One region of the Streptomyces sp. DT190 genome, then DNA from elsewhere that is predicted to be linked to it. Evidence: riboswitches for the same ligand, from Rfam matches in the RefSeq annotation. Region 1 holds a riboswitch; the other holds the start of a gene.
What was found. Region 1 has a riboswitch for cyclic di-AMP ahead of ACPXCS_RS26570 (transglycosylase SLT domain-containing protein). Riboswitches for the same ligand answer to the same signal wherever they lie in the genome.

Region 1 (4,572 bases):
GAACACGAACCGCACCTCGCCGACCTGCCGGCCCAGCCTGCGCTCCTTGGCCAGCGTGGTCTTCAGGAACTTGGGCGACTGGGCGCGCAGCACCGACTCGTAGGTCTCGTAGCCCTTCTCCACGTCGACGACGTAGGTGGCGTGCTCCTCCGCCGCGTACGGGACGAACAGCCGCTGCTCGGCCTCCAGGTTGTCGAAGGCGAAGGACGACAGGGAGCAGGCCCGCAGCAGCCGGTCCGCCTCCAGGTCCAGACCCGGGCGCAGGATCGCGCCCTGTGCGTCCGAGACCCCGAGCCCGATGGCCCGGCCCTGCCCCAACAGGCCGCGCTCGAAGGGCAGGAAGCCGGCCGGCTCCGGGCCCTCGTGGACCACCGCGACCCGGGCCTGCGGCCTCACCAGACCGACGGCCTCGGTGAACTCCGGCTCCATGAAGGGGTTGCGCGGAGACTCCGAGGCGGCGCGCAGCGCACGCCAGCGCTCCTTGTCCTTTTCGCCGAGTTCCCCGGCCCCGGCCACGCGAATGCGCCCACTGCTCAACCTGACCCCCCGATCAAGTCCCCCCTGGACACTTGGAAGGTACCGCTCGATGCGGCCCCTCGGGTAGGTAGCGGACCATGTTGTTGCCAACCGGTGCAGAGGCCCCCAACCGGGCAATCGGTGTGAGCCGTGTGATGAAACGAACGGGCGCGTTGTCCGTATTCTCTGATCATGGCCGCACCCCTCGCATATTCACTCATCGCCACCGACCTGGACGGGACGCTGCTGCGCGGCGACGACACCTTGTCCGACCGGTCCCTCGCCGTACTCACGCGGGTGGCGGACGCCGGTGCCCAGCACCTCGTGGTGACGGGCCGCCCGGCGCCGAGAGTGCGGCCGCTCCTGGACGACCTGCGCTGCACGGGGCTCGCGGTGTGCGGGCAGGGCGCGCAGGTGTACGACGCCGGCGCGGACCGGCTGCTGTGGTCCATCACGCTGGACCGGGAACTGGCCGAGACCGCCCTGGGCAAGATCGAGGCCGAGGTGGGGCAGGTGTACGCGGCGGTCGACCAGGACGGGGTCGACGGGCTCACGCTCATCGAGCCCGGCTACCTCATGCCGCATCCGACGCTGCCCGCGGTGCGGGTCGACCGGCGCGACGAGCTGTGGGGCGAGCCGATCAGCAAGGTGCTGCTGCGCCACCCCTACCTGTCGGACGACGAGCTGGCGGCGACGGCCCGTTCGGTGGTCGGGTCACTGGCGACGGTGACGATGTCGGGGCCCGGCACGGTGGAGCTCCAGCCGTGCGGGGTCACCAAGGCGACGGGCCTGGCGCTGGCCGCCGAGCACCTGGGGCTGCGGCCGGCCGACACCATCGCCTTCGGTGACATGCCCAACGACATCCCGATGTTCGACTGGGCGGCGCACGGCGTGGCGATGGCCAACGGCCATCCCGAACTCAAGGCCGTCGCCGACGAGATCACGCTGTCGAACGAGGACGACGGCATCGCCGTCGTCCTCGAGCGACTGCTGGGCGGGAGTGCTCAGTACGGGCCGTTGACGTTGTCGATCGAGCCGTAGCGGTCGGCCGCGTAGTTGCAGGCCGCCGTGATGTTGGCGACCGGGTCGTACGGGTCGTAGGGGGTGCCGGGCACGTGGTAGGCGGCGAAGGTCGGGTCGATGACCTGGAGCAGGCCCTTGGACGGGGTGCCCTTGGCGGCGTTCGAGTCCCAGTTGTTGATCGCCTGCGGGTTGCCGGACGACTCCCGCATGATGTTGCGGTAGATCCCGTCGTACGAGCCCGGGATGCCCTTCTGGGCCATGATGTCCAGCGCCTCGCGGATCCATCCGTCGAGGTTGTTCGCGTAGGTCTGCGCGGCGGCCGGGGTGGCCTGCGTGACGCCGCCGGCCGGCTTGGCCGGGGCGGACGACGGGGTCGCCTTCTCCGTGGCGGCCTCGGCCGTGGCGACCTTCAGCTTCAGACCCGGGCGGATCAGCTTCGGGTCGTCGCCGACGGCTGCGCGGTTGGCCTTGTACAGCTGCTTCCAGCCGCCGGAGACGTCGTACTTCTCCGCGATGCGGTAGAGCGAGTCGCCCTTGGCCACGGTGTACGTGAGCGACCCGGCGGGCTTGACCGCCTGCGGCACGCTCTGCGCGGCGGGCGCGCTCTGGGGTTCGGCGGCGGTGGCGTGCGTGGCGCCGAGGAGCGGGAGGGTCAGTGCCGCTCCGCCGGTGCCGGCGGCGACGACACCACGGGTGATCGGGTTCCTTCTGGGGCGACGGTGCTTACCTCGTCCGGGCATGGCGATGTTCCTCTCCGGCGCCTGCGAGGTGAGCTGTCGGGTTCGGGCCGGGAGGTGCCCGGCCGCACACGGCGTGGTGCTGTCGTGCGCGGCTTCACCCCGAGCCGGTCCCTGTCACGGACCGGCGACTTACCTGGGTCCCCCGCTCCTGCCCTGCGTGAGTGAGTCGGTGTGTGTGGGGAGTCCGGGCGGTGGCAGGATTCGGCGTCCGCCGGACTGGGCCGGAACGTATGCGAGAGCACATGCCGGGAACAAGCACCGGAGTCACACCGGGCGCCTGTTGACCTTGGTCCGGGGCCGAGGGGGCGCTTGATCCTTTGCGCCTGCCAAGGCTCAACTCGCTTTCCGGGAAAGGGGGAACCCCTCGATGCCCCGCTGGTGGCGCGGAAGGGCCGAAGTGATTCAATTCACTGATCGCGAGCCGGGGCGCAATGTTCCGCAAGGGGAATTTGCTTCATCAATGCCGCAAATCTCGCATAGGTCACGAATTCCCGGAAAGTCGGAACATGTCTGTTCTTATGAGCTGATCGAAAACATGGCGGTCGTGATCGGATACCGCCCGGCCTGTAACCATGGGCGCTGGCGGTGATCGAAACGTGACCGGATACGCTGACTCGAGTGATGGCAGCGACCTATCGACAATCCGCGTAAGCACCGGCAGACACCAGCAGACAGGAGACCCCTCGTGACCGACGTCGGGCCGTTCGGGCTGAGCGTGCGGGACCAGGCTCTGGAAGCCGATGTCCAGGCCGGACTGGCGGCTGTCGAGGAAGGCTTGCTAGAGGCGACCAAGAGTGAGGTGCCCTTCATCACGGAGGCCGCCCAGCACCTGGTGCGGGCCGGCGGCAAGCGGTTCCGGCCGCTGCTCGTGATGCTCGCCGCCCAGTTCGGCGACCGGCACGCGCCCGGGATCGTGCCCTCGGCCGTGGTCGTGGAGCTGACCCACCTCGCCACGCTGTACCACGACGACGTGATGGACGAGGCCGCCGTACGCCGCGGGGTGGACAGCGCCAACGCCCGCTGGGGCAACTCCGTCGCGGTCCTCACCGGCGACTTCCTCTTCGCGCGCGCCTCGCACATCCTGGCCGACCTGGGCCCGGAGGCGGTGCGGGTGCAGGCCGAGGCGTTCGAGCGGCTGGTGACCGGGCAGATCCTGGAGACGGCCGGACCGCAGGACGGGCGCGACCCGGTCGAGCACTACCTGGACGTGCTGGGCGGCAAGACCGGCTCGCTGGTGGCGGTCTCCTGCCGGTTCGGCGCGATGATGTCGGGCGCCGACGAGACGGTCGTGCACGTGCTGACCCAGTACGGCGAGCGGCTCGGCGTCGCCTTCCAGCTCGCGGACGACGTGCTGGACATCGCCTCCGACTCCCACGAGTCCGGCAAGACCCCCGGCACCGATTTGCGCGAGGGCATCCCGACCCTGCCGGTGCTGCGGCTGCGCGAGCGGGCGGCCCGGCTCGGCCTCGCGGAGGACGTCGCCCTGTGCGAGCTGCTGGACTCCGACCTCACCGACGACGACCGGCACGCCGAGGCCCTGCGCCTGCTGCGCGCCCACCCGGCGCTCGAACAGGCCCGCCGGGACACCGTCCGCTACGCCGAGGACGCCCGCTCCGCGCTGGCGCCGCTGCGCGACTGCGCCGCGAAGACCGCGCTCGTGGAACTGTGCGACGCGGTGGTGCACCGGGCCGGCTGACCGCCCGCCGACCCCCGACCCCTACGGGTCGGGGGAGAAGCCGACCCTCCGTGTCATACCCCAGCAGTACGCGGAGTTGAGTCCGGGGTCTGACGTATCTCCCTGGCGGATTTGGTCAGATGGAGACCACGGAACACACCACTCCTCACCAGTTCGGGTGAGAATGGCGGCTCAGGGACGAGTGCGTGGACGACACGGACAGCCGCCGCCGACCACGGAGGTAGGGCACACATGGCACCGTACGCATCCGACGACAGCACGACCGGCGGGGAGGTCGACGAGCAGCACTCCCGGCGGCGCAAGGCCGCGCGGTACGTCGTCCCGGTCACGGTGGTGGGGGTGGCGGCCGCGACGATCGGCCTGGTCCCCGCACTCGCCGACTCCGGTGACCCCGACCTTCCGAAGATCACCGCCCAGCAGCTCATCGAGAAGATCGCCGCGTCGGACACCGAGCAGCTCTCCGGCACGGTGAAGATCAGCACCGACCTGGGCCTGCCGAACCTCGGCGGTCTGGAGTCCGGCCTGATGTCCGGCGCCGCGGGCCGGGACGAGGGCGGCTCCTCCGCCGATCCGACGGCCAAGCTCACCGAACTGGCC
Region 2 (4,572 bases), on a different contig from region 1:
CGTCGCGCCGGACCTCCAGCGTGCCGCGCGGCGGCAGCGGCGGCCACGGCTGCTCGGGATCGGCCGGCACGTCGAGACCGAGCACCTGCCCCGCGCGGAGCGCCACACGGGTGTGCCCCTCGGGCGACAGGTGCAGCCGGTCGGCGTCCCAGGCCCGGCGGTCCTGCACACTGCGCAGGGACCACAGGTCGAGCACCGGGCAGCCGTACCGGTCGGCGATGGCCCGCACATGGCCGTTGTACGTGGCGATCTTGCCGCGCAGATGCTTGAGCACGGGCACGCCACGCGTGTCGAACCCGGTCGTCACCATCACCGTCCCGGCCACCGCGGTGAGCCGCGCGAGCGCCCGCTCGAAGCGCTCGGCCACCTCGTCCGGATCGGTGCCGGGCCGGATGATGTCGTTGCCCCCGGCGCAGAACGACACGAGGTCCGGGGCCATCTCGACGGCCCGCGGAACCTGGTCCGCCACGATCTGGTCGAGGAGCTTCCCGCGCACGGCGAGGTTGGTGTACTGGAAGTCGCCTTCGGGCCGGAGGTCGGCGAGCAGGACGGCGAACCGGTCGGCCCAGCCGACGAACGCCCCGTCGGGGCCGGGATCACCGACGCCCTCGGTGAAGCTGTCCCCCACCGCCACGTACGACCCGATCACTGCTCTGCTGTCACTCTTCGAATCGTCTGCCACAGCCGCTCATGATTCACCCTCGAATGTGACCTACGCGACCGTAGGCAAGGGTTGACGGACGGTGAGATAAGCCACTCCTAAAGTGTTCGCCAACTCCGGAATAGGCAGCCCCTCAGGGCTGTTGCAGCGGCCTTGAGGAGCCCGCCGGGTGACGCACACACCGAAGGCCGGACCCGGGGATCGGGGTCCGGCCGACGGTCGCGTGTCAGGCAGGTGGTCGTGCGGTCGGTCAGCCGACGGAGACGCCGTGCGAGCGCAGGAAGGCGACCGGGTCCAGGTCCGAGCCGTAGCCCGGCGCGGTGCGGATCTCGAAGTGCAGGTGCGGTCCGGTGACGTTGCCGGTGGCGCCGGACAGGCCGACCTGCTGCCCGGCGGTCACGGTCTGGCCGGCCGAGACGGAGAGCTGGGACAGGTGGGCGTACTGGGCGTAGTGGCCGTCGTTCAGCTTGATGACGACCTGGTTGCCGTACGCGCCGCCCCAGCCGGCGGAGACGACCGTGCCCGCGCCGACGGCCTTGAGGGAGGTGCCGGTCGGGACGACGAAGTCGACGCCGGTGTGGTAACCGCTGGACCACATGCTGCCGGACATGCGGTACGGGGTGCCGACGGTGGCACCGTCCACCGGGGCGCTGTAGCCGCCGGCGTTGCTCTGCGCGGCCGGCTGGGCAGCGGCCGGCTTGGCGGCCGTCTCCGCCTTGGCGGACGAACCGGCGGACGAGGACTTCTGCGCGGACTTCTCCGCGGACTCCTTCTCCGGCTTCCCGGCCGAGGCCTTCGGCTTGGACGGCGCGGCCGCCTCGGGGGCGCTCGCCGCGGCCTTCTTGCCGAGGGAGAGCTTCAGGCCCGGGTGGATCAGCGACGGGTCGTCGCCGACGGCGTCCCGGTTGTCGGAGTAGAGCTTCTTCCAGCCGCCGCTGACGTTCTGGTCGTCGGCGATCTTCGCGAGATAGTCGCCGGCCCGCACCGTGTAGGTGCGCGCGCCGGTGGCCTTTTCCGCGGCCTTCTTCCCGGCGGCCGGAGCGGACTGGACGGCCTTTTCCGGAGCGGACTGCGGGGTGGCGGCGTGGGCGCCGGCGGCCCCCATGAGGGGAAGGGCGAGAGCGGCTCCACCGGTTCCGGCGACGGCGATGGAGCGGGTGAAACGCTGGGTCTTGGGACGGCGGTGCTTACCCTTCGCGGGCATGGCGAATTCCTCTCCGTCGCCTGCGAGGTGAGCTGTCGGGTGCGGGCTGGAGATGCCCGGCCGCGCCGGGGCGCGGCTTAACCCCAAGCCTGTTCCGGGAACCGGAACAGGCGTCTTACCTGTGGGTCCCCCGCTCCTGCCGTACGTCGGGTCAGTGTGTGCGGGCTCCGGGCGGCGGCAGGATTAGGCGTCCGTCCGGATTGGTGTGGAACGTAAGCGACCGGGACGCGACGGGACAAGCTTGTGGTTGCCCGTGCGGGCGTTTTCCTTGACGCGTCGACGGATTTCCCGTCACCGAGCGTGGATTTCCGATCAATGATTTTCCTCAATTCCCCTGAATAACGCCCTGATTACGTGCACATGGCAACAACGCATCGTCACCGGTATGACGATGGTCACGCACCCCGACCCCATCTCCCCAGCGACCGGGGCACGTTATGGCGAAGCGGCCTAAGCGGCTTATTCGGACAAGAATGACTACTTCCGCTTAAGGTGGACCACCGTGGCATCGAGGTCTCCGCGCAGACCGACCCGCAGCCCGTGGTGCAGCAGGACACCCCCTCGGTGCAGTTCGCCCGTTTCGAGGCATTCGTACGTCGCTGCCGGATCGATGCCGCGCAGCCGGAGCGCCTGCACCGGCTCGCCGTAGCGCTGCGCCTGGAGCCAGGCGAGGACGACGGCCTCGTCGCCGAGGACGTACTGCACGGCGCTCAGTCCGCCGTCCGGAGGTCTGAGCCGGTAGAGGTCGCCGCGCTGCACCACCGGCCGGATCCGCCGGTAGCGCGCCACCCACTCCCGCGCCTCGGTGAGCTCCTCCTGCGTCCACGTCGTGAGGTCGCCGCCCACCCCGAGCACCCCGGCCATGGCGCTCACGAACCGGAACCGCAGGGAACTGGCCCGGTGGTTGAGCATGGCGTTCGGGCTGTCGGTGACCCAGGCGGCCATCACGCGCGCGGGGTGGAGCTGGCTGAAGCCGTGCTGGATGGCGAGCCGGTCGAGCGGGTCGGTGTTGTCGGAGGTCCACACCTGGTCCGTGCGGCTCAGCACACCGAGGTCGATCCGTCCGCCGCCGCCCGAGCAGGACTCGAAGGCCACCCCCGGGTGGGCGGCCCGCAGCCGGTCCAGCAGGTCGTACAGGGCGCGGACGTGGTCGACCCAGAGCCGCTGCGGACAGGGCTCGCCCGGCCAGCCGGCGTCGGTGAAGCAGCGGTTGAAGTCCCACTTGACGTAGTCGATCGGGGCGCTGGAGAGGAGCCCGTCGAGCTGCTCCCACAGGTACTGCCGGACGTCCTGGCGGGCGAGGTTCAGTACGAGCTGATTGCGGAACTCCGTCCGCTTACGTCCCGGTTGGTACTGCACCCAGTCCGGGTGGGCGCGGTACAGGTCGCTGTCCGGGTTCACCATCTCGGGCTCGACCCAGATGCCGAACCGCATGCCGAGGCCGTGCACATGGTCGGCGAGCGGCTTCAGCCCGCCGGGGAAGCGGTCGGGGTTGGGGGTCCAGTCGCCGAGCCCCGCCCGGTCGCTGGTGCGCGTCCCGAACCAGCCGTCGTCGACCACGAACAGCTCCACGCCCAGGGCGGCGGCCCGCTCGGCGAGCGCCCGCTGCTGCTCCTCGGAGATGTCGAACCCGGTGGCCTCCCAGGAGTTGAACAGCACCGGCCGGTCCTGCCCGGCCTCCGGGATCACGTACCGGCGCTGGTAGGCGTGCCACGCGCGGCTCGCCCCGCCGAACCCGCCGTCGCTCCAGAGGCCGGCGAAGACGGGGGTGGTGTACGACTCCCCCGTGCCCAGAGCCAGCAGGCCCGAGTCGTCGTGGCCGGCGCCGCCGGTGATCTGCACGCGCGCGTCCGGGAGCCGGGCGACGGCGATCCGCCAGGAGCCGGACCAGCCCAGGGCGCAGCCGTAGACCTCGCCGTGCTCCTCGGTGGCGTCGGTGTCCAGGGCGACCCAGGGCAGGTGCTGGTGGCCGGTGTGACCGCGGCGGCTGCCGATCACCTTCTCGCCGGGGGTGAGCCGGGAACGCGTCAGCCGGGACTCGGCGCCCCAGCGGCCGTGCAGCTGGGACAGCCGCCAGGCGTCGCGGTCGGGCAGGGTCCAGGTGGCGGAGTCGGCCCGCAGCACCTCGACCCACGGTCCGCTGTTGTCCAGGGTCACCCAGCGCTCGACGACGTCGGTGCCGGGGCGCATCCGGTAGTGGAGGAGGACGGCCAGGCCGCCGTCCGTGAAGCGCAGACGCAGCCCGCCGCCCGCCGTGTCGTGCCCCTCGTAGGCCCACTCGGTGCCGCGCCGCTCGGCGGTGCGCACGGACAGGGCGGGGCGGACGAACCGGGGGCCGCCCTCGACCGGGTACTCCTCGCGGCCGTCGAGCGGGGACTCGAAGGGCCGGTACTCCGGCAGCGGCCGGACGGCGAGGGCCTCGGCGTCGGCCAGGGCGATCCGCGGACCCCAGTGCAGGTGGAGCAGTTCGTCCCGGTCGGTGACATGGACGGCGTAGCTGCTGGCCGGCCCGGAGAGCACCCATGTACGGCCGTCGTCGGAGATGTCCAGCATCGAGCCCCCACAGATTCGAACAAGCCCGACCAGGTGCGACCAAGCAGCAACATCATCGAGCGTGGCGGACGTCCCCGGCAACGCCTGTGGACAACTCAATGCCCCTGGCAGCCATGTCGTATGGTCGAGTGAGCCGTCGACGAGCCGAGCCGGC

Region 2: another riboswitch for cyclic di-AMP. It lies ahead of ACPXCS_RS01265 (M23 family metallopeptidase); the one in region 1 lies ahead of ACPXCS_RS26570 (transglycosylase SLT domain-containing protein).

The regions. Positions count from the first base shown of each region.
Region 1 covers NZ_JBNCNM010000017.1:14,407-18,978, reverse strand. The annotation lists gene ACPXCS_RS26580 (GNAT family N-acetyltransferase) at 1-537, opposite strand, end outside; gene ACPXCS_RS26575 (HAD family hydrolase) at 709-1,557, shown strand; gene ACPXCS_RS26570 (transglycosylase SLT domain-containing protein) at 1,521-2,279, opposite strand; cyclic di-AMP (ydaO/yuaA leader) riboswitch at 2,283-2,461, opposite strand; gene ACPXCS_RS26565 (polyprenyl synthetase family protein) at 2,965-3,975, shown strand; gene ACPXCS_RS26560 (LolA family protein) at 4,207-4,572, shown strand, end outside.
Region 2 covers NZ_JBNCNM010000001.1:292,297-296,868, reverse strand. The annotation lists gene ACPXCS_RS01270 (SGNH/GDSL hydrolase family protein) at 1-649, opposite strand, end outside; gene ACPXCS_RS01265 (M23 family metallopeptidase) at 912-1,865, opposite strand; cyclic di-AMP (ydaO/yuaA leader) riboswitch at 1,870-2,025, opposite strand; gene ACPXCS_RS01260 (alpha-galactosidase) at 2,343-4,418, opposite strand.